3 regions of the Lentibacillus songyuanensis genome follow, and region 2 is predicted to be linked to each of the others. Evidence: riboswitches for the same ligand, from Rfam matches in the RefSeq annotation. Region 2 holds a riboswitch; each other region holds the start of a gene.
The links. A riboswitch is a leader RNA that binds a small molecule or an ion and turns the genes downstream of it on or off. The one in region 2 is predicted to bind cobalamin.
Positions count from the first base shown of each region.

Region 1: linked by a shared signal. The riboswitch ahead of WMZ97_RS05645 (ribonucleoside-diphosphate reductase subunit alpha) and the one ahead of WMZ97_RS05530 (ABC transporter substrate-binding protein) in region 2 are both predicted to bind cobalamin.
Region 3: linked by a shared signal. The riboswitch ahead of WMZ97_RS08295 (acyl-CoA thioesterase) and the one ahead of WMZ97_RS05530 (ABC transporter substrate-binding protein) in region 2 are both predicted to bind cobalamin.

Region 1 is NZ_JBCLVH010000004.1:689-8,011, forward strand. It holds gene cls (cardiolipin synthase) at 1-1,045, shown strand, start outside; gene WMZ97_RS05635 (acyl-CoA thioesterase) at 1,070-1,594, shown strand; gene WMZ97_RS05640 (alanine/glycine:cation symporter family protein) at 1,993-3,417, shown strand; cobalamin riboswitch at 3,628-3,807, shown strand; gene WMZ97_RS05645 (ribonucleoside-diphosphate reductase subunit alpha) at 4,024-6,312, shown strand; gene WMZ97_RS05650 (hypothetical protein) at 6,385-6,645, shown strand; gene WMZ97_RS05655 (ribonucleotide-diphosphate reductase subunit beta) at 6,614-7,323, shown strand, end outside.
Region 2 is NZ_JBCLVH010000003.1:310,800-318,122, forward strand. It holds gene WMZ97_RS05520 (adenosylcobinamide amidohydrolase) at 1-651, opposite strand, end outside; gene WMZ97_RS05525 (FecCD family ABC transporter permease) at 880-1,899, opposite strand; gene WMZ97_RS05530 (ABC transporter substrate-binding protein) at 1,892-2,866, opposite strand; cobalamin riboswitch at 3,310-3,492, opposite strand; gene thiT (energy-coupled thiamine transporter ThiT) at 3,639-4,235, opposite strand; TPP riboswitch at 4,342-4,442, opposite strand; gene WMZ97_RS05540 (glycine betaine uptake BCCT transporter) at 4,628-6,100, shown strand; gene WMZ97_RS05545 (CalY family protein) at 6,248-6,835, opposite strand; gene sipW (signal peptidase I SipW) at 6,948-7,323, opposite strand, start outside.
Region 3 is NZ_JBCLVH010000006.1:117,461-124,783, reverse strand. It holds gene WMZ97_RS08335 (hypothetical protein) at 493-732, opposite strand; gene WMZ97_RS08330 (MarR family winged helix-turn-helix transcriptional regulator) at 883-1,311, shown strand; gene WMZ97_RS08325 (ring-cleaving dioxygenase) at 1,327-2,262, shown strand; gene WMZ97_RS08320 (alpha/beta hydrolase) at 2,281-2,886, shown strand; partial or broken gene WMZ97_RS08315 (N-acetyltransferase family protein) at 2,922-3,263, opposite strand; gene WMZ97_RS08310 (GNAT family N-acetyltransferase) at 3,477-3,641, opposite strand; gene WMZ97_RS08305 (GNAT family N-acetyltransferase) at 3,645-4,151, opposite strand; gene WMZ97_RS08300 (YaiI/YqxD family protein) at 4,586-5,032, shown strand; gene WMZ97_RS08295 (acyl-CoA thioesterase) at 5,114-5,584, opposite strand; cobalamin riboswitch at 5,711-5,884, opposite strand; gene WMZ97_RS08290 (LysM peptidoglycan-binding domain-containing protein) at 5,985-7,323, opposite strand, start outside.

The DNA.
Region 1 (7,323 bases), on a different contig from region 2:
ACTCCTCAATGATATGGAGGACGCAACAGATCATGTTCATTTATTGTATTATATTATTCGCTATGATCAGCTGGGCAAACGAATTGCCGACTGTTTGGTAAAAAAAGCGCAAGAGGGTGTGGAAGTTCGGGTGCTTTATGATGATATGGGTTCCCGTACGTTAAGCAGAAAATTTATTAAGCGGATTCGCCAGGCTGGCGGGGAAGTAGAAGCATTTTTCCCACCAAAGATACCCAAAGTCAATTTTAAAATTAATTATCGAAATCACCGTAAACTTGCGATTATTGACGGGAGAATTGGTTATATCGGCGGGTTTAATATCGGTGATGAATATCTTGGTAAGACAAAGAAATTCGGTTATTGGCGGGATACCCATCTGCGGGTTATTGGCGATGCGGTCAATAATATGCAAACCCGCTTTATTCTAGACTGGAATCAAGCGTCAAGGAATGATATTTTATATGATAATCGTTATTATGCCGCAGTGCCCGAAGGAGATGTGGGGATTCAAATTGTCTCCAGTGGCCCAGATTCCGATTGGGAACAAATAAAAAATGGGTATATTAAAATGATCTTGTCGGCGAAACACTATATATATATTCAAACCCCTTATTTTATTCCTGACGAAAGCTTAAGGGATGCGCTTAGAATTGCTGCCTTGTCTGGTGTGAACGTTCGAATTATGATCCCGAACAAACCGGATCATCCGTTTGTTTATTGGGCAACACTATCCTATATTGGCGATTTATTGAATGCTGGTGCAGAGGTATTCATTTATCAACCCGGATTTCTGCATGCGAAGATGATTATCGTCGATGGGGAAATTTCCTCCGTCGGTACTGCCAATATTGATGTGCGCAGTTTCCGGCTAAATTTTGAGGTCAATGCATTTTTATATGACACAGAAATTGCCGAAAAGTTAGTAGAGGCATTCGAGCAAGATATCGCTATGTCCACCCAAATGACGAAAAAATTATATGAAAAACGTTCGATCGGCATCCGGTTCAAGGAGTCACTATCCCGGTTATTATCACCGATCCTATAAGATTTTACAAAAGGAGAATGCATCATGGAGAGTAAGGCCTGTTCCAATTCATTAGTAGTAAAGACATCGCATGTTCTGCCGCCAGACACAAATCATCATGGAACTTTATTTGGCGGAAAATTGATGGCACATATTGATGATGTGGCGGCAATAGCAGCGGTTCGTCACGCTAGACTGCCGGTTGTTACCGCTTCTACCGATTCCGTTGACTTTCTAGAGCCTGTCAAGGAAGGAGATTCCATTTGTGTGGAAGCTTTTGTTACGTGGACGCATAACACATCGATGGAGGTTTTTGTTAAGGCGGTAACGGAAGATTTACTAACAGGAGATAGGGGTGTATGTACAACCGCATTTTTGACCTTTGTCGCGGTGGATCACAACGGCCGTCCGATCCCGGTCCCAGACGTATATCCAGAGACCGACCAGGAAAAGCAGTTACATCAAAGTGCCCCAGCCCGTGCTGAACAACGTAAGCAAAGGCGAAGAAACTCAAAGGAAATGGCCGAAAATTTTGGGACAGAATATCCGTGGAATAAAAAAAGAGGGTGAAAAAGTTTCGAGTTGTTTGTTAGGCAGATGGGAGCTGTTTTAACCGGCAGAGAGCACGCCGATTTCTGAAGCCGATGGACGGCAAGTGTCTTTTTCCAATAAAAAAAGGTTGTACCTAAACGTATAATTAAGATACAATATTGCAGTACACTATCAGGAAAAAAAGAAGCCAACCATACGGCTTCTTTTCTGTTTACAAGCCAGGGAAAAATCCATGCGACGTTTTTTTTAGGTCAATTACGGGAAAGGTAAAAAGATGCTTGGGATGATCAAGTTTCAAAAGGTATCAGAATAAAAACCAACGACGTACTGCAGATTGCGGCCTATTATTTAGAGACTTTTTGGCCAATATCTAATAAAAGGGGTTTTCATATGTTTGAAGGGAGAATCAATTTTACATGGACTTCATTGAAGCGTTAGTAAAGAATGTGAACGATAACTTTTTGACGTATGTTCTAATTGTCGTCTTACTTGGGTTAGGGCTATGGTTTACAGTAAAGACAAACTTTGTTCAATTTAAAATGTTTCCTGAAATGTTCCGGGTTATTTTTGATAAACGGGCGGTTAGTGCGAAGGGTAAAAAAGGGACTTCTTCATTTCAGGCATTTGCGATTAGTGCAGCTTCACGAGTTGGAACAGGAAATCTTGCCGGTGTAGCCTCCGCAGTAGCAGCGGGTGGACCAGGGGCCGTGTTTTGGATGTGGATCATTGCGTTATTGGGATCAGCGTCTGCCTTTGTGGAAAGTACGCTGGCTCAAGTTTATAAAGTACCCGAGGCGGATCAATATCGCGGCGGTCCAGCCTATTACATCGAAAAGGGGCTCAAAAACCGCGGACTTGCTATTGCCTTTGCTATTATTATTACATTTACCTATGGTCTGGTGTTTAATTCGGTCCAGTCGAATACGATTGGTCTGGCTTTTTCCAATGAGTTTCACTTTGATAGTAAGCTAATGGCAATAATATTGGCGTTATTGACAGCGATTGTAATTTTTGGCGGATTAAAGAGCATCGCCAACGTTACCCAAATCATTGTTCCGGTGATGGCTGTTCTTTATATTATCCTTGCTATTTATATATTAGTCGTTAATATAACAGCGATTCCAAACATGATTGCAGTCATTGTGGAAAACGCATTCGGGATTCGGCAAATAGCTGGTGGTGGATTTGGTGCTGCCATTATGATGGGAATTAAACGTGGATTATTCTCGAACGAAGCTGGTATGGGTAGTGCGCCAAATGCAGCAGCAACAGCTGAGGTCTCCCACCCAGCCAAGCAAGGTTTAATTCAGGCTTTGGGCGTGTTTTTTGATACGATTTTAATTTGTAGTGCCACTGCGCTTATTATTATTACCGCTGGCGGCTATGAGGGAAGCAAGCTCGACGGAATTCAAATCACCCAGAATGCTGTTCAGGCGCATGTCGGGGAGTGGGCGGCGGTCTTTATTGGCATAGCCATCTTCCTATTTGCCTACAGTTCGATTCTTGGAAATTATTATTACGGGGAAAACAACATTGGGTATATCAAAGACAGCAAAGTAGGGTTATTTATTTACCGTATTGCGGTTCTGTTGATGGTTGCTTTTGGAGCCATCGCATCGTTTGATCTTGTTTGGGCACTTGCTGATCTGACCATGTCTATTATGGCTTTAGTAAACCTATACGCCATTGCCAGACTGTTCAAGATTGCCAACCGCGTTCTAAACGATTACCGCGAGCAGCGCAAGGCCGGAAAGGATCCGGTATTTTACCGTGATACATTAGAGGATGACAGCGGTGTTGAATTATGGGATCGAAAAAACGCTTCACATGCAGATAAATAGATGATAAAGTGTAACTTCCTTTAATGGGGGAGCTCCAAGCTTGTTAAGAAATAGAAAAAGCTGTCTGCTGACGTGGACAGTTTTTTCTTTATCCACGTTTTTCCGAAAGATTTTTACGAAACCTATTGCCAAACGCACAAATTTAATTTAGGATAGGTAATAGTAGGTAATACAATATCTTGTGTAAATGTTTGCAGGTAAAAACTATATATAGTATTTGACACAAAAGATGCGAATTAGCTTAATTGGGAACCTGGTGCAAATCCAGGGCTGCCCCCGCAACTGTAAGTGCTGACGAACTGAGCAGAACCACTGTGATTTTCAAACAGGAAGGGCTCAGGTTTAGGATGAAGCATAAGTCAGGAGACCAGTCTTTCGTAGTTGTTCGAATGCCCATTGGTGACATTTGAATACATGTCTAAATAAAATTTCAATTTCTTCGGGGATGGAGAAAATGAAATAATCGTGCCGACCAGCAATTAGAAAGGAAATGATTTTAGCATTTCCTATTCCTTTTATGGAATAACTTGGCATTGTTGTTTCAATCCACTCCATTCACAGGTGTGGATTTTTTAATTTCCCGAAGCGTTAAGGGAGGAAGAAACAATGGAAACACAGATGGATACTACGGTAGATGGAATAATTGATGTTATTAAGGATGCAGCACAGAAGTATAATTTACAAGCAGAAGGGATTATTCAGCAATTAGCTACAATGGATACTTCCAAAGAGGAAGCAAACAATCATGCACTGTTTTACGCGTTAAATCACATCGCTATGGACCAGCCAGGGTGGACGTTTGTCGCAGCCCATATGTATTTAAATGAATTGTACCAGCAAGCAGCCGCAAATCGCGGGTATCATGCGGATCAAAAATATGGGGATTTTTATCAATTAATCCAAACACTTACGGATAAAGGTATTTATGCAACGGATCTGCTGGATGTATATGACAGAGATGAAATCATGTCCTTTGCTTCAGCAATCGATCCCCAGCGGGACAAGCTGTTTAATTATATTGGTCTCTTCCTGCTTGCCGATCGATACATAACACGTGATCACGACCATCAAGTATATGAACTGCCCCAGGAACGGTTCATGATTATTGCTATGACACTAATGAAGAACGAGGCAAAAGAGAAACGACTTGAATTGGTGAAGGAAGCGTACTGGGCAATGAGCAATTTGTATATGACCGTTGCTACACCAACCCTTGCCAATGCAGGAAAAAGCTTTGGCCAGCTATCATCCTGTTTTATCGATACGGTGGAGGATTCACTTGATGGGATTTATTTGAATAACTGGGATATTGCCAGACTTAGTAAGGATGGCGGCGGAATTGGTATTTATTACGGAAAAGTTCGTGCATTGGGTTCGGATATTAAGAAGTTTAAAGGAAACTCATCAGGGGTTGTGCCATGGATCCGCTTATTGAACGATACTGCGGTCAGCGTAGATCAGCTTGGTCAACGACAGGGCGCGGTAGCCATTTACTTGGATGTGTTTCATAAAGATATCATGAACGGTTTTCTTGATCTAAAAACAAATAATGGCGATGAACGTCGAAAAGCACACGATATTTTTACCGGCGTGGCCATTCCTGACTTATTTATGAAGAAATTGCAGGAAGTCGACGAAAATGGCCGAAGCATAGGGGAATGGCACACATTTTGTCCGCATCAGGTCAAGCAAATCATGGGCTGGAAGGATGCGTCTGGCAGAGCGCTTGGGTTAGAAGATTTTTACGATGAAACGGATCGTGCCTATTTTACCGAAAAGTACGAAGAGGCGGTTAATCATCCATTGCTGCCGCGCAAAACATATCGGGCGATGGATATTATGGCGCGGATCATGGTGGGACAGCTGGAAACGGGAACCCCGTATATGTTCTATCGGGATGAGGCAAATCGCCAAAATCCGAATAAACATGTTCGCGGTCAGGGACTAACGTCGATTTATTGCAGTAACTTATGCACCGAGATTATGCAAAATATGTCGGCAACAACGATTACAAATGAATATGAGGATGCGGATGGCAACATTGTAATGGTACGTAAACCAGGTGATTTTGTCGTCTGTAATCTATCATCGATCAATCTTCCGCGTGCGGTAGCGGATGACGTGATTGAGCGTTTGGTATCGATCCAAATGCAGATGCTCGATAATGTGATCGACTTGAATACGATCAAGGTAGGGCAGGCACAGATAACCAATCGGAAGTACCGCGCTGTAGGACTTGGTACGTTTGGCTGGCATCACTTGTTAGCACAGACTGGCATCCATTGGGAATCGGAACAGGCTGTTGACTATGCCGACCAACTTTACGAAACGATTGCTTATTATGCGATCAAAGCGTCAATGGAACTGGCGAAAGAAAAAGGGGCGTACAAGGAATTCACTGGATCGGAATGGGAAACGGGTGCTTATTTTGCTCGTAAAGGATATGATTCCGCAGCTTGGAAAGCACTGCAGGAGGAGATTTGCGAACATGGAATTCGTAACGGTTGGCTGATGGCGGTAGCCCCCAATTCGTCGACGGCAAAAATTGGCGGTTCAACGGATGGCATTGATCCAATCTATGCGGTCGAATATGCGGAGGAAAAGAAGAACTTTAAGTTTAAAGTAACGGCACCAGATCTTGACCATGAGACATATAATTACTATCGCCGTTCCAGACATGAACTGGATCAGCTGTGGAGTATCAGGCAGAATGCAGCCCGTCAGCGTCATGTGGATCAGGCAATCAGCTTTAATCTATACGTAAGGCATGATATTAAAGCGAAGGAATTATTGAACTTGCATGTAGAAGCATGGAAACAGGGTCTAAAAACCACGTATTATGTCAGAAGCACGTCTCAAGCGGAGATTGAGGAATGTGAAGCGTGCCATAGTTAGTGAGTGGATGTTAAAGATAAAGAATAATAGGGGGTCTGTCCGAGATCGCTGAAAAGTACCTTTTCTAATCGTTTGCAAGAAAACGGGCTGAAACGTGCGGGAGCGGACCTGAAACGTGCGAGAACAAGTTCGAAACGTGCGGGAATAAGCCCGAAACGTGCGAGAGCGGACCTGAAACGTGCGGGAACAAGCCCGAAACGTGCGACAGCGGTTTTGAAACGTGCGAGATGCAGAGGTTTTCAAAACGAATCGATTTCACTTTTTCAGCAGCCTCGGCTGTCCCCAAGGGAGGTTTTATCAAATGTCAGTCAATACACCAATCAAACGTATTAATTTATTGAACCCAGAGTATCCGAATAAGTCAACGGGTATTATCAACGGGAAATCTTCCGGACTATTAAACTGGAACGATATTGCTTATCCACAAATGTATGATCTATATCAGGCGTTGTTGTCAAACTTTTGGAAGGCGCAGGAAATTAATATGCAGGATGACATCAAACAGTGGGACTTGTTAAGCGAAACGGAGCAGGACGTTTTCTTACGGGTGAATACACAGCTTGCCATGCTTGACAGCTTGCAGACGCCGACCATGAATCAGGCGATGGACTATGTGACGGATTCCAGTTTTAAAGCGATTTTTGCTGTGATTTCGCAGCAAGAGGCGGTACACAATGAGTCATATTCGTATATTCTTAGTTCATTGGTGCCATTACGCGAACAGAATAGCCGCTTTAATCAGGCGAAAAGCGATCCTGTTATTATGAAACGTAACCAGTTGATTCTCGATGTATATGACGAGTTTCGATTTAATCCAACACCGGAGAATTTATTCAAGCTTGGTGTTAACTCGGTTAATTTAGAAGGAATCTACTTCTATGCTGGATTTGCCTTCTTCTATAATTTGGCACGCCAACAAAAAATGTTGAAAACGAGTACGATGATCAGCTATATTCAACGTGATGAGATGCAGCATGCTTATTTTATTACCCAGTTAATTCGAATACTGCT
Region 2 (7,323 bases):
TGTCCGGCCTTGGTGCAATAGTAATAATCGATCACAATAAATACTTGCCAGGTTTAAATCATGAAAGATGGATACCACCGTCAGCTCTTTATTTACCGTCCACTGTTTGAGCAAATCAAGCAGCTCCTTCTGGAAAGCCAGATCAAGATGGTTAGTCGGTTCATCCAGTAACAGTACTTTCGGCTGCTGGGCCAATGCCTGTGCCAAATAAACCCGCTGCCTCTCCCCACCTGATAATTGATCCAGCAAGGCATCCTGATATGCATTAACACCGGTCTTTTGCATAACATCATGGACAACGTGTTCATCCTTTTTTGCTAGCGAGGAAAACAGTCCCTTTTGATGGGCATACCGGCCAAGTGTAACCGTCTCCTTTACGGTGTAACTAAACGTTTGCGATGTATGCTGTGGTAAAACAGCTACCTGTCTGGCAAAATCTTTAGCAGAAAAATCCGTGACTAACCGACCACTCAATGTAATTTCTCCCTGCTGTACAGGCAATATACCACTAACCATGTTCAAAAGGGTTGTTTTGCCACTCCCATTCGGCCCAATAATTCCAAAAAACTCCCCTTCCTTCACTTGGAAGGTAACATCGTGTACGATTGTTTTATTTGCATACCCGCCTGAGACATTGTGAACGTGAATCATGTATTTGTTACCCCTTTTCCAATTGTGCCATTGCTTTCGACGACGGTGTGTTTTAGTGAGCTTGGGCGATCTTCGCTTTCGATTGAAGGAAATCACCTTCAGAATATGGGTTGTTCTCTGCCGACTTGATGGGGTTCTCTCCCGACTTCGGGTTGCTCTCTCCCGACCTTGCGTGATTCTTTTCTCCTTCTTGACAAGATTCTTTCCCTTCTTAAGGCAAGTCATCATTCAAGTCCGCCGGCGGATTAAAATAACAGCAAAAATCGGCGCACCAATCAAGGCGGTGATCACACCAATCGGTAATTCAGCCGGTGCAATAATTGTCCTGGATACTAAATCAGCCAAAATCAGAAAACCGGCACCTGCTAAAATGGATAATGGCAGCAAATGTTTATGGTCGGGGCCCCAAACGATGCGGACAAAATGGGGAATCACCAGACCAACAAAGCCAATTGTTCCAGAAACTGCTACTGCTGCTCCGGTTAAAATAGAGCCAGCTATCAGCACATTTAACTTCTTACGTTCCACGTTCACCCCTAAATGCTTGGCCTGGTTTTCACCAAAGGACATCGCATTTAGTTCTGCAGCATGCAGCATTAATATGCCTGCCCCGACAACAAAGAACGGCAGAATAATCCAGACATAATCCCAGCCGCGCATGGACACACTTCCAAGCAGCCAGCCAATAATCTGTCGTAATTCATCTCCTGTGAGTGCGATCATTAACGAGATGAGTGCACCAAGAAATGAACTAAAGATAACACCAGTCAGGATAATCGTTTCCACTCGCATGCCACGATCGACACGTCTGGCAAAAAAAAGCACCATAAAAATCGTTATGAATGATGCAACAACGCTCAATACTGGCAACGTATACAACCCGATAAACGGTAAGGATAAATGAAAAAAAAGCGTCAGCACTGCTCCAACACTGGCACCTGAAGAAACCCCCAGCGTATACGGGTCTGCCAGTGGATTTCGTAATAATCCCTGAAAGGCAGCCCCCGCAATCGCCAGCGATGCACCGATGATCCCCGATAACACCACACGTGGTAGCCGTACATTCATCACAATTTTTACATACATCGGATCAACGGAATCGGGAATGGATGTGTGTGTGATTGCTGAAAAAATCGATTGTACAATAGTTGTGACTGGTACATGAACCGACCCGATCGAAATGCCCAGCAGTACAGAAACAATAAGTAGTAGTACCAATAATCCATATGCTGCGATCCGCTTAGTCATCGAAAACTTCTGGATAAATGACTTTTCCAAGTTCCTCAACACCATTAACCAATCGTGGACCTGGACGACTGACAAGGTCTTCATTAATATCAAAAATTTGTTTGTTTTTTACCGCCTTAACATCTTCCCAGCCACTACGTTTCGCGACCTCAGCTACAGGATCTTCTACATAGGAACCATACGTCGTAATAATCACATCCGGATTACTGGTAATTGCTTGTTCTTCATTAATCTTCACCCAACCATCCTGATCGCCAGTTGCGTTTTCTGCATGAATAATCGATAACAATTCATCCATAAATGTATTTTTTCCCGGTGTATATATATCCGGTGACGGTGAGATTTCCACGTAGACCTTTTTTTGTTCATCCTGACCGATAGCCTTTGCCTTGTCTTCAAGAGCTGTCAGTTTCTCTTTCATATCGCCAACTATCTGCTTCGCTTTATCTTGGGCTCCTGTTGCCTGACCGATTAAAGAAATCGCATCGTAAACCTCGTCAAAATTAGTACCACTGGCAACGACCACCACCGGAATACCTGCTTCGTTAATCTGTTTTAGTGCTTTCTCGTCATTGCTTTGATCGGCAAGGACTAATTGTGGATCAAGTGATAGGATTTTTTCAACATTTAATTCCATCCCGCCAACCTTTTCTTTCTCCGCTGCCTCTTTTGGATAATCATCGTGATCCGATACACCGACGATTTGATCACCCAGACCTAAAGCATAGGCAATTTCCGTATCGCTTGGTATAACCGATACAATTCGTTCTGGTTCTTCCTCAATAGTTACATTATCCCCATTCCCATCCGTAACCGTTACCGGGAAACTTGCTTCGTCTGTCTGTTCTGTTTTGGTATTGTCTGTTTTATCTTTACTTTTGTCAGCGTTATCTTCTGAATTTCCACAACCGGCTAATATGCCGATGAATAGAATAGCAGAAAATAAAAGCAAATAAATCTTTTTCAATGATCATTCCTCCTAGTTGTTTTTCACGGTGAGGGCAAAGGCTAAAAGCGCCCGGTTAGCGACGTATTGACTGCGCCCTGCCAAGCAAGGTGGTTCAGTGTTGCCGCACAAAGCGGCGGTTTTAACCGAACTTCCCCTGCTCCGATGTTGACTTATCGTACGGAGACGGGTGTTGGCCACTACAGCTTTCGCGCTGGAGCCGGACGGAGGGCTACAGGATGTAGGTCAGTTCAGCGTTGCGACAAGACGTCGCGATCTTAGCTGAACTTCCCCTCTGCCATCCATTTATTCACAGGCATAAAAATTTACAATTTTCTAGCCAACGAAAAAACACCCTTCTATTATGAAAGGTGCTGACGTTAACCATAGTGGTTGATCACCGGTTTCGTTACAAAACGGCAGGATCCGCCAAGCTAACACACCCTTCCTATCCGCGTAGGTTCGTGGGATTTCAGAATCAGGCAGTCTCCTGGCTCATGGTTCTTGTTACCCGTTCCCTTCCCATACATGTCCATGTACAGTGGTTCGCAAGGCAACAACCATTTACAGTGGCGGGACCGCGTCGGCTTCACACCGAACTTCCATTTTAAGTCAAATAGCTAGACACCTGAATCTGTTACACAGTATTCATTTTCCACTCTAGTATACACCATCTGGATTCCAGCGAATAGAAAAATGTCGAAAAACAAATAATCTCATCAAATACTTCTTTGAACGAGCTGAAACAAATAAAAACAGCCAAGTATTTGTATCATGCTTGGCTGTTTTTCATCTAACTTGCTCTGTGTTGTTCGTTCAGACGTTTAGCACTTGTAACGATCTGTCCTGCTTTCGAAATAATCAATCCTAAAACGATCGCACAGGCAATCGATACAGCCAGATACGTGATCCCATTCATAACAAGTGAATACACATATGGTGACTGACCCGCTTCAATGGCATATTTCTTGAAAAAAATCACCCCGGCAACAAAATGCCAGAAATATCGAGCGGCACCGCCAGCAAATACAGCAATGGTCATCCAGGTCAGTGCACGCCCCTTATAATTCTTCAATAAGTTACCTTTCACTTGCTTACTAAACAAACCGGCAAATCCAATACACGCAAACGCAATAAAATACTCAATAAATGCTTGCGTCGGTGTTAAAATCCATGCCTCGCCCAGTGCTATCTGCAGCAGTCCCCAAAGAAACCCTGACGAGGCAGCTGCGGCAAAACCCCAGCGGAAGGCTACAATAAAAATGGGTACCATTGCAAAAGAAATCGAAATGGATGGTCCAAAGTGTAATGACGGCAATAAGTCGAGCACCATAGCAAATGCAGCGAATATCGCCACTTCAATCATTGTTTGCAAGCCAAGTTTTCGCATATTAAAAAATGCCTCCTCCTGAACGAACCAAAAGGGAGACATAAGTGAATGAAATGTGCATGCTAAAGATACAGGAATTCTTGTAAACCAGTATCATTACCAATAAGTATTTTAATCACCACATCCCTACGCTAGTACTAACTAACAGGTTCAAAGGGTCAGAACTCATTGGTTCGCTCTCAGCCTTACGCTCCCCTTGTGGTACGTTGTCATATTAAATTACCCTTATCATATCACAAGTTGGTTGCTCATGCATCTTTTTATTTATTGAAGATTCTAATTGATGATAATACAATTGCGGTTCATTTATTTGGTTCCATCTATGTTACGTTGCACTGTGGCTAAGACTTTGTTATTGTTATTGTTATGTCAAAAACTTCTCAGGGGGGAACATGAAGAGAGTCTCGAAAGTATTTTATATAACATTAGTTTTAGTAGCCTTGGCCGTCATATTTGGCGCTGCCTTTCCATCTCAATTTGAAAAAATAACTGGAAACATTAAGGGGTTTGTTGCGACATCATTTGGCTGGTATTACATGCTGCTGATGTCGGTCATGATTATTATTGCCATTATTATTGCGATCAGTCCATACGGAAAAATTCGACTTGGCAAGGACCATGAACGGCCCGATTTTTCTACACCGACATGGATTGCCATGTTGTTCTCAGCAGGAATGGGCATTGGCCTGGTTTTTTATGGCGCTGCTGAACCATTATTTAATTATGCGCTCGATCCCGCATCAGAAGAACCGGGAACAGGAGCTGCTTTTAAGGAAGGGCTTGCTTATAGTTATTTTCATTGGGGCGTCCATATTTGGGCTATGTATGGAATTGTCGCACTGTCATTAGCGTATTTTCAATTCCGCAAAGAAGAACCAGGGTTGATTTCGGCAACATTAAAGCCGATATTCGGGGAGAAAATGAACGGCCCGCTCGGTGTTCTGATCGATGTATTGGCAGTGTTTGCAACCGTGTTCGGCGTCGCGACGTCGCTTGGTTTTGGGGCAGCGCAAATTAATGCAGGGCTTTCACATTTGTTTGGAATAAGCGTTGGCTTTACCTCCCAATTTATAATTATTGCGGTGGTGACAGTACTCTTTATTATTTCGGCATGGTCCGGATTAAGTAAAGGGATAAAATATTTATCGAATACGAATATGGTGCTTGCCGTCCTGTTACTCATTGTCGTCCTAATCGTCGGTCCTACATTACTTATACTGGATATGTTCACCGACACGTTCGGGAAGTATATGCAGCATATTGTGGAGATGAGCTTTCGTACTGCACCACTCGCGGATGACAACCGGGCCTGGCATGATAATTGGACCATTTTCTTTTGGGCATGGTGGATTGCCTGGGCTCCTTTTGTAGGAATGTTTATTGCTCGAGTTTCTCGAGGAAGAACGATCAGGCAGTTTTTGTTAGGTGTGATGGTCATTCCAACACTGTTTATATCGATATGGTTTGCTGCATTTGGTACAACAGCAGGCGATGTACAAAATAGTGGTGTTGACCTGACCCAATACACTACCGAGCTTGTTTTATTTAATATGTTTGACCAAATGCCGTTATCGTTCATCCTTTCCATTATTGCGATTTTGCTAATTGGCTCATTCTTTATCACATCGGCTGATTCAGCGACATTTGTTTTAGGTATGCAGTCAACGAAGGGTTCATTGACACCGCCAAATAACGTCAAAATCATTTGGGGTGTGGCGCAATCCTCTGTCGCATTGATTTTGCTATATGTCGGTGGGTTAACGGCGGTGCAAAATACCATCATTATAGCGGCTCTACCATTCTCCTTTGTCATGATTTTAATGGTATTTGCCTTATTTAAGGCATTGAATAAAGAAATATCTTGATAAAAATGCAGCTTGTATCCGGTCTTTTGAAAAATTAAAGATATGGTGTGCAAATATAGTAGATCCTTGGTTTCATTAAAGACAGAAAAACCACCCGGACCTGCCTTTACCACAAAGCAAGTCCGGGTGGTCACTTTCGCAAACCGCTTATTTGTCATCACCAGCGGTTTGTTTGGCATTGAATGTCCATTCCAGGTTTAATGAATCTCCTTGAAATTGATTTTGATCCTCGTCATTGTCAATGAAGTTAAATTTAACCACTAAATCATCAGAAGAATCTGCTTCCAGACCTTTTTCACCAAGAAATTCAGCGAACACTTCATTATTAACTGCTTCCGGTGACATATCTTTCAATTCAGCCAATGTAGTTTGGTAAATTACTTCATTTAGCTGATCAGCATTATATAAAAATTCCACTTCAATATTTTTACCGAAGTCATCGGTATTATCGCCTTTTGCATCAATCACACTATAATCAGTCTCCAATAAAACTTGATCAATATCCAATGACCCATTATTTTGCAATTCAAAATCGCGGATAACGGAATCTCCAGGTTGCAGACCATCCACATCAATCACTGTTGTGGGGTTAACCGATAAATCGAGTGTTCCAGCTGCAAATGTATTATTGGATGTTTCACTGGAACTAAAATACGCATAAGTACCCCCGCCAATTAACGTAACACCTAATATTGCCGACATAACTCCCATTCCTAGCTGTTTCTTAATACCCATTAATTATTTTCCCCCTTCACTTTCATCTATCATTTTTTTACTTTTCATCGATCAGCTGTGACATCTGGCTTTTCATTTTCGACACTCTGATCTCAGAAAGCACACGTCAAATCTACTTCACGTCTATTTCCTTTTTCGGCTGATCAATATATCGGAGAGCTCGCCAGATAGTTACAATGGAATACATAACAAGACAAATTCCCGGCAATACCAACAGCAGGGCAGCACCCTCACTGGAATTGGTAAAATTCATGACATACCCAAGATATGGCACCGTAAAACCAGTATACATTCCGATAATCTGATCCTGTGCCACCGCTTCCATATCCGGGGCGTTATTTGCATCCCCTTTTGTAACATAAGATTGTGCTTTCTTGTCGACCTCCACGATACGGTGCGTAACAATCATATTATCGTCTGTTGTAAATGTAATCACATCATTTTTATGAAATTGCTGTCCTTGATTGGCATCTTTGATTGCAATAATC
Region 3 (7,323 bases), on a different contig from region 2:
AAAATTAATATAAATTACCAAACTTTTTTAAATGATCAAACTTCATTTCAAAGCCACATAGCCCACTCTTAACGGGCAGCCATCCATGAAGCAAAGATTCACCAATTAGGGAAAATGGGTTTAGTTGAGTATAACTATTGATAGGCTTTCCAGTTAATATCCCATCTTATTTTAGCGTAGCGGTGCTAATTTTTTTAAGCGAATTTGCTAGGCCTATTTTAATATGCTTATTTTTGCATCTTCGCTTATTTTATTTTCATGGGAGTAAGATTCCACCACTTCTAAGCTTTAAGGTGAAACCAAAAAGATAAGTGAGAGCCAACTGCATGACAAAGGTCTTATCCTGTTCGAACCTGCACGATGCAGGACACAAAGGCGTTGTAATTCAGATATTGGAACTTAGCCTTTGCCCCGCCATTAAGTGGGGGAGCAGGGGCAGACTAAAACCGTCACGTTTTGCGCTTCGAAAACCCCACTTTATGAAACTTCACTTTATTTAAAGGTTTTTAACCTTTCATTTCTATCTTCTTGTTCCGACTTTGTCGCCAAATCATATTTTTTTAGCAGATGGAATAGATCATTTAGCGTTTCTTGAGAACGATCGCCATCTAGAAAATCCAGTAATTGCACACGTAGATTAGCTGGTAAATGCGCCTTTTGACTAGCTAGTTTCTTAGCTACATCTGCTTTTGAATGATCGATATTACATTCTCCCATTAAATCACCTTCCAATCCTTCTTCAATGTCCTGTTTCTTCCTATTTTATCATAAGCCGTTTTGATTACCCACCATTCGAGTTGACACTTCTTATAATTAGCTCTATAATTATCTTGAATTCAAAATAAATGAATTAAGACTAATTCAGTCTAACGAGGTGATAGCATGGATAAGAATTTATCCCTGAAATCGTTTGTTGTTTTAATGAAAGCTTCCAAATCAATCGAAGAACGAATCAAACAAGATATTAAGCGTTACGGTGTCAGCACCACGGAATTTACCATTTTAGAAGCATTATATCATAAAGGAAAATTAACCGTACAGCAAATTTGCGATGCTGTCCTGATTAACAGTGGTTCCATGACCTATGTCATCGATAAACTGCAAAAGCGAGGCTTGTTAGAGCGCTCTGCCAGTGAGCACGACCGCCGCGTTGTTCATGTTCATATCACAGATGAGGGTAAGCAATTAATGGATGATATTTTCCCGAAACACCAAGCGGTTATTGAAGAGATTTTTACGGATATAGAGCCCGATGAGAAACAAAAATTGATTGACCTGCTCAAAACAGTCGGAAGGAAAGCATCAAATTAGGAGGGGTGCATGGAGATGAAACAAACATCTGGAATTCATCATATAACGGCAATTGTTGGTCATCCACAAGAAAACGTTGATTTTTACGCTGCGGTTTTAGGATTACAATTGGTGAAAAAAACCGTTAATTTCGACGACCCTGGAACCTATCATTTATACTTTGGTAATAAAGCTGGCAGACCTGGAACCATCATTACCTTTTTCCCATGGACAGGTGCACGGCAAGGAAAAATTGGCAATGGACAAGTAGGCGTAACCGCTTATGCTGTTCCAATTGATGCCATTGGATTTTGGGAAAAGCGTCTGACGAAATTCAAGGTCAACTTTACAAAACAGGAACGCTTCGGCGAAACATCTTTAACCTTTGCCGACCCACATGGGTTACAACTGGAAATTGTGGAACGTGAAGCTGGCGAGCAAAACACCTGGTCGTTTGATGACATTACTCCAGACGTTGCAATTAAGGGGTTTGGAGGTGCAACACTACTTTCTAGTAATCCTACTAAAACCATTCAATTACTTGAAGAAGGAATGGGTCTGAAAAAAATCGGTGAAGAAGGTGATGTTATTCGCCTTGCCGCTTATGGTGACATTGGCAATATGATTGATGTCAAAACAACATCAACCGGTCGTGGCGCAATAGGAGTAGGCACCGTACATCATATTGCATGGCGTGCCAAAGACGATGATGACCAATTAGATTGGCAGCAACAACTTGCAAAATCCGGCTATGCAGTTACCCCCGTCAAGGACCGAAATTATTTCAATTCGGTTTACTTTAGAGAACATGGAGAAATTTTATTTGAGATTGCAACGGACCCACCTGGATTTGCCATCGATGAATCGAATGAGGAACTGGGCCAAAGCCTAAAATTACCACCACAGTATGAAAAGTACCGTCAGCAATTGGAAAACACCTTAATCCCAATTGAAGTACGGGAACTCGACTAATCTAGAAAGGAGACTCACATGAAACATCTATTTCAAAAAGGAAACAATCCAGCAAAACCCACATTACTACTTCTTCACGGAACTGGAGGAACAGAACAGGACCTGCTTCCGCTTGCTAAAAAGATAGATCAGGAAGCAAATATTCTAAGCGTGCGGGGAAATGTGCAGGAAAACGGAATGCCACGGTTCTTTCGCAGGCTTGCAGAAGGGGTATTTGATGAGGAGGACTTGATTTTTCGCACAGAAGAATTAAATGTGTTTCTCGATCAAGCTGCAGAAGAATACAACTTTGATCGCAATCGTATCATTGCAATCGGCTATTCCAATGGAGCTAATATTGCCGCTAGTCTTCTATTCCATTATCAAAATGCATTACAGGGTGCTATTTTGCACCACCCAATGGTTCCAAGAAGGGGAATGGAGCTACCGGATCTATCCGGTAAACATGTATTCATTACTGCAGGAACCAATGATCCCATTTGTTCATCAGAAGAATCCAAAGAGCTTTATTCCTTGCTTGAGACCGCAAATGCTTCCGTTGACATCTATTGGAGCAACAAAGGGCATCAATTAATCTTTGAAGAAGTGGAAGCTGCTGAACAATGGTATCATAACCTAAAATGAAAAGACGGGGAGCCTTGTTTGGTTTCCCGTCTTGATTAATCTACACCTATAATACTGCTTCTTCGTTCTAAGATAGCTACATCCCGCCATACTCCATTAAGCTTGCCAATTCGCTCACGATTTCCAATATGTTGAAAACCGAACTTCGCATGCAGTTGCATACTAGCCTTGTTTTCGGGAAAAATCCCTGCCTGCAATGTCCAGTATCCGTTTGCTTCACTCGCTTCGATCAATGCTTTTAATAGTCTGTTCCCGATACCTTGACCTGCAGACTTTCGGCTAATATAAATACTCGCTTCAGCCACCCCGGCATAGGCACGCCGATTGGACACAGGACTTAATGCAGCCCAACCAATAATCTCGTCACCATCACGTACAACTAGCCGGCAATTTGATAAAGTGAAACTTCATTCAGTGGGGGGGTTTCGACGCACATGACGTGCTAGTGCAGGCAAAGGTATAAGGACGTGACGGTTTTAGCCTGCCCTTTCTCCCCCACTGAATGTTAGTTGAACAGAATCGGACCTTTACGGGCAGTTGACCCCCACTTATCTTTTTTAGTTTCATCTCAAAATCTTGAAGTGGTGGCCTTACTGTCCGTTAAGGCGGGATAAATGGTTCTGGTCCCATTCCTGCCATGACGGCGCTTCTGTATCGAACGTGGCATTACCGGTATGAATACCTTCCACATAGATATGTCGAACCTGCTCCCAATCGGATGCAAGCATGTTTTCGATTACTATTGTCTTTTCCATTTTTTATCCCTCAGTTTCAATCCAAAATCTACGTTTTACCGTTCCATCTGTATCCTGATAAGATGCGTCTTCTATACCGCCATTATTGATAATAACTTTGGCCGATCCAACATTGTCTTCATCACATGTTACCAACACGCGATCAATACCTAATTCCCGGCACTTTTTCAATGCCTCTTTCAGAATGAATGTTGCATAGCCCTTGTTTCGTTCGGATGGACGTGTACTATATCCAATATGACCACCCACATTGTAAAGAAATTCATTAAGTTCGTGACGAATATCGACCATTGCAACCATTCGTTCATGGTCATCAATCAAAAAATAATTCGTACTTGGCAGCCATTTTCCAGCACCACTTTCCCTTGCCGCTAACGCCTCTAAATATGCCCCATATGTATCATAGCCAGACAAATTAAAGCTACTGGGAACCATTCGTTCAGGCCCCCATTCTTTTACATAGCTTTCATGTTCCTGTTTCCATTTTAACGACGGCCGTTCTAATCGCATCACACTTCCACCTCGCATCAGCATATATGTTTATGGTTGCTATACCTTTTTCATTATTCACAATACATTTCCATTGATTTCGCTAATAAAATACATTAGATTAATAAGCAGGGTATGATATGCCCTACCCCTTAATGAAAGGGGGTGTAAAAGTGGATAAGATTTTACTTCTGACGGCTATCATAAGTCTTATTGCATCAGCTATTGGTGCGATAGTAACAACGTACCGAGACTTATATAGTCGAAAAGAAAAGAATCCTTCTCCGTGCCAACCGGATAAGGATTCCAAAAACACCAGAGGTTAGGGGGTAATCCCCTTCCTCACCACTATTATAGTCATATCATACCCTTTATATGATAAACATGTCAACAAGTTGGTTTTATACAAACTACCCACTATTTCTTTTGTCTTACTGAACAGGAGTGGAAAAAACATGAACGTGTACGTAGACGCAGATGCCTGTCCTGTTAAGGATTCCATCATTTCTATTGCCAAAGACAACCAGATCCCTGTTGTACTTGTAAAAAGCTTTGCCCATTTTTCCAACAGCGAACAACCACAAGGAGTGGAAACAATTTACGTGGATACTGGAGCCGATGCAGCCGATTACCGGATTATGCGGTTAGCGAGAAGCGGCGACATTATCGTCACCCAAGATTATGGACTAGCTTCACTCGGACTGGCAAAGGGCTGTCTTGTCCTCCATCATAAAGGATTTGTTTATACTAATGAAAACATTGACCAACTCCTACAAACCCGCTACGCTAGTGCCATGGCTAGAAAAAGCGGCAAACGAACAAAGGGGCCAAAAGCTTTTACAGCAGAAGATGAGAAAAAATTCAGAGAAACGTTTAAAGTCATCATCGAACAAAACAGGTAACCGACCGCTATTTTTTCAAGTAAACGAACCAAAACTTTGATCAAGCAAGCAATCTTTTCCAAACAAGCAAAAAAACACATCCTAACGAATAGCTGCCCGATGCTTGCGATGTTCCTTTCTTGAAGGAGTGGATCGAAATAATTGTCCCTCTTCCTCTGTTTCGGGAAAAACACTTGGTACTGGAATTGGTTCTCCCTTTTCATCGACTGCAACCATTGTCAAAAACGATTCCGTTGTTAACCGTCGTTCATCCTTGATCAGATCATGAGCATGCACCTTGACATAAACCTCCATAGAGCTGGTTCCCGTATAAGTTACCATTGCTTCTAATATTAATGAATCTCCCGCCTTAGCTGGTGACAGAAAATCAACAGAATCAATAGAAGCTGTCACCACTACACTATTTGCATGTTTCATTGCGGTTAATGCTGCTAATTCATCAATATACGCTAATATTTTTCCACCAAATATTGTATTTAGGTGATTGGTATCAGGGGGAAGTACCAATCGCGTCTGAATCGTCTTGGAATCCCCAATCGCTATTTGTTTCATATTATTTGTTCCTCCTAAAATAAAAAACACCTTCTACTAAGAAGATGTTAAACGCAGCACAAAGATAAGCGTTCATTATATAAAAATCGCATTATCTCGTAACATTCTCCTATTTCCCGTAGGTTAAAAATGCTCTTCCCTATGGCAGGTCTCCTGGCTTTGGATCATCAAATCTTTTTCCTTCCCATTAAAAAACAGTGGTTTAAAAAGATTCTCCTCATCACAGTGACGGGACCGCGCTGAATTTTCATCAGCTTCCCTTTTCAACTTATACAAGTCACCATAAAGCAATATATTCCATTTCATTCAGTATACCATGTTATGCTATGAAGACGTCAATTTTTTAGATGAAAAATAAGACACCCTTTTTTTATAGAAGTGTCTTCGTCGAATGTTGCAGTTAAAGCTTCCGGACCACAAAATTATCTTCTAATACTGCCCAATTTTGCGGGAACTGGTTTCCCAGTACCCAGTAACTACCGCCTCGTAACCCATACGCTTTCATTACATCATACTTTGCCTGCATACTTCGAGCATCCTCGAACCATACTTCATGCTGCTGGCCATTGTTATCCGTGTACCGGAAAAATGGAGCCTGATACGTTGTATTATATTGAATTTCTGCACCATATTGGCCGGCCAATTGAACAGCCTCGTATGGACTGACCGTTCGAGCTGTTGTTCCTTGTTGCCATGGGATCTTCCAATCACGGCCATATAACGGGATCCCCATCATGATTTTGTTACGCGGAATGACCGTAACAGCGTAGTCCAACACCTCCCGGACCATATTAATCGGTGCAATAGCCCACGGTTCGCCACCTGCCCAACCCCATTCATAGGTCATAAGTATAACGAAATCTACTATTTTTCCATGGGCACCATAATCGTGCGCTTCGTAAAGCAATCCCTGCTGTTCTTCCTTAACCTTAGGGGCTAACGCTGTCGATACAAGCAATCCTTCAGGATGAAACCGAGCGACAACGCGTCGTAAAAAAGCGGTATAATTATCCCGATCCTCCGGGTAAACATATTCAAAGTCAAAATTAACCCCTGCATATCCCTTCGATTGAATTTTTTTCAGTAAATTGGTGATCAATGTTTCCTGCAGATTTGGATTCCGGAAAATGGTTGCAGCCAAATCGGAATTGAAGTTCCCACCTGAGAAGTTCGTTAATACCAGTAGAGGAGCCACTTGATGGGCTCTGGCTGCTTCCAGCAAACCCGTCTCCTGCATGCTTGTGATGGTCCCATCTGACTTTACACTATACATAAATGGGGAAAGATAGGTGAAATTCCTTCCCAGAACAAGCACTTCATCCTTTCCTTGTTGATTGATATGCGTACTGTACGCATTAATCTCCATTATTGGCCGGGCGCCTACCGGAATCCTCAGCCGTTGACCCGGATGCAATACGGATGACTCTGTTAATTGGTTCGCTTTCATGAGTAGATTTATCGTTACATCATGACGACTCGCAATCGAGCCTAGTGTATCACCTGATTGAATCACATATTGCACGTATGGAATAACAAGCATTTCCCCAACATAAAGTATTGAGGGATCTGTAATATTATTCGCGGCTGCCAGTTCTTGAACCGACACCCCATAACGACTTGCAATCGAGCCTAATTGATCACCAGGCTGAACAACATACTCACGGTTTGGATTTGGAACAACCAATGTTTGGCCGACCACTAATGTATTCGGATCATCCAGCTGATTAACCAATACCATT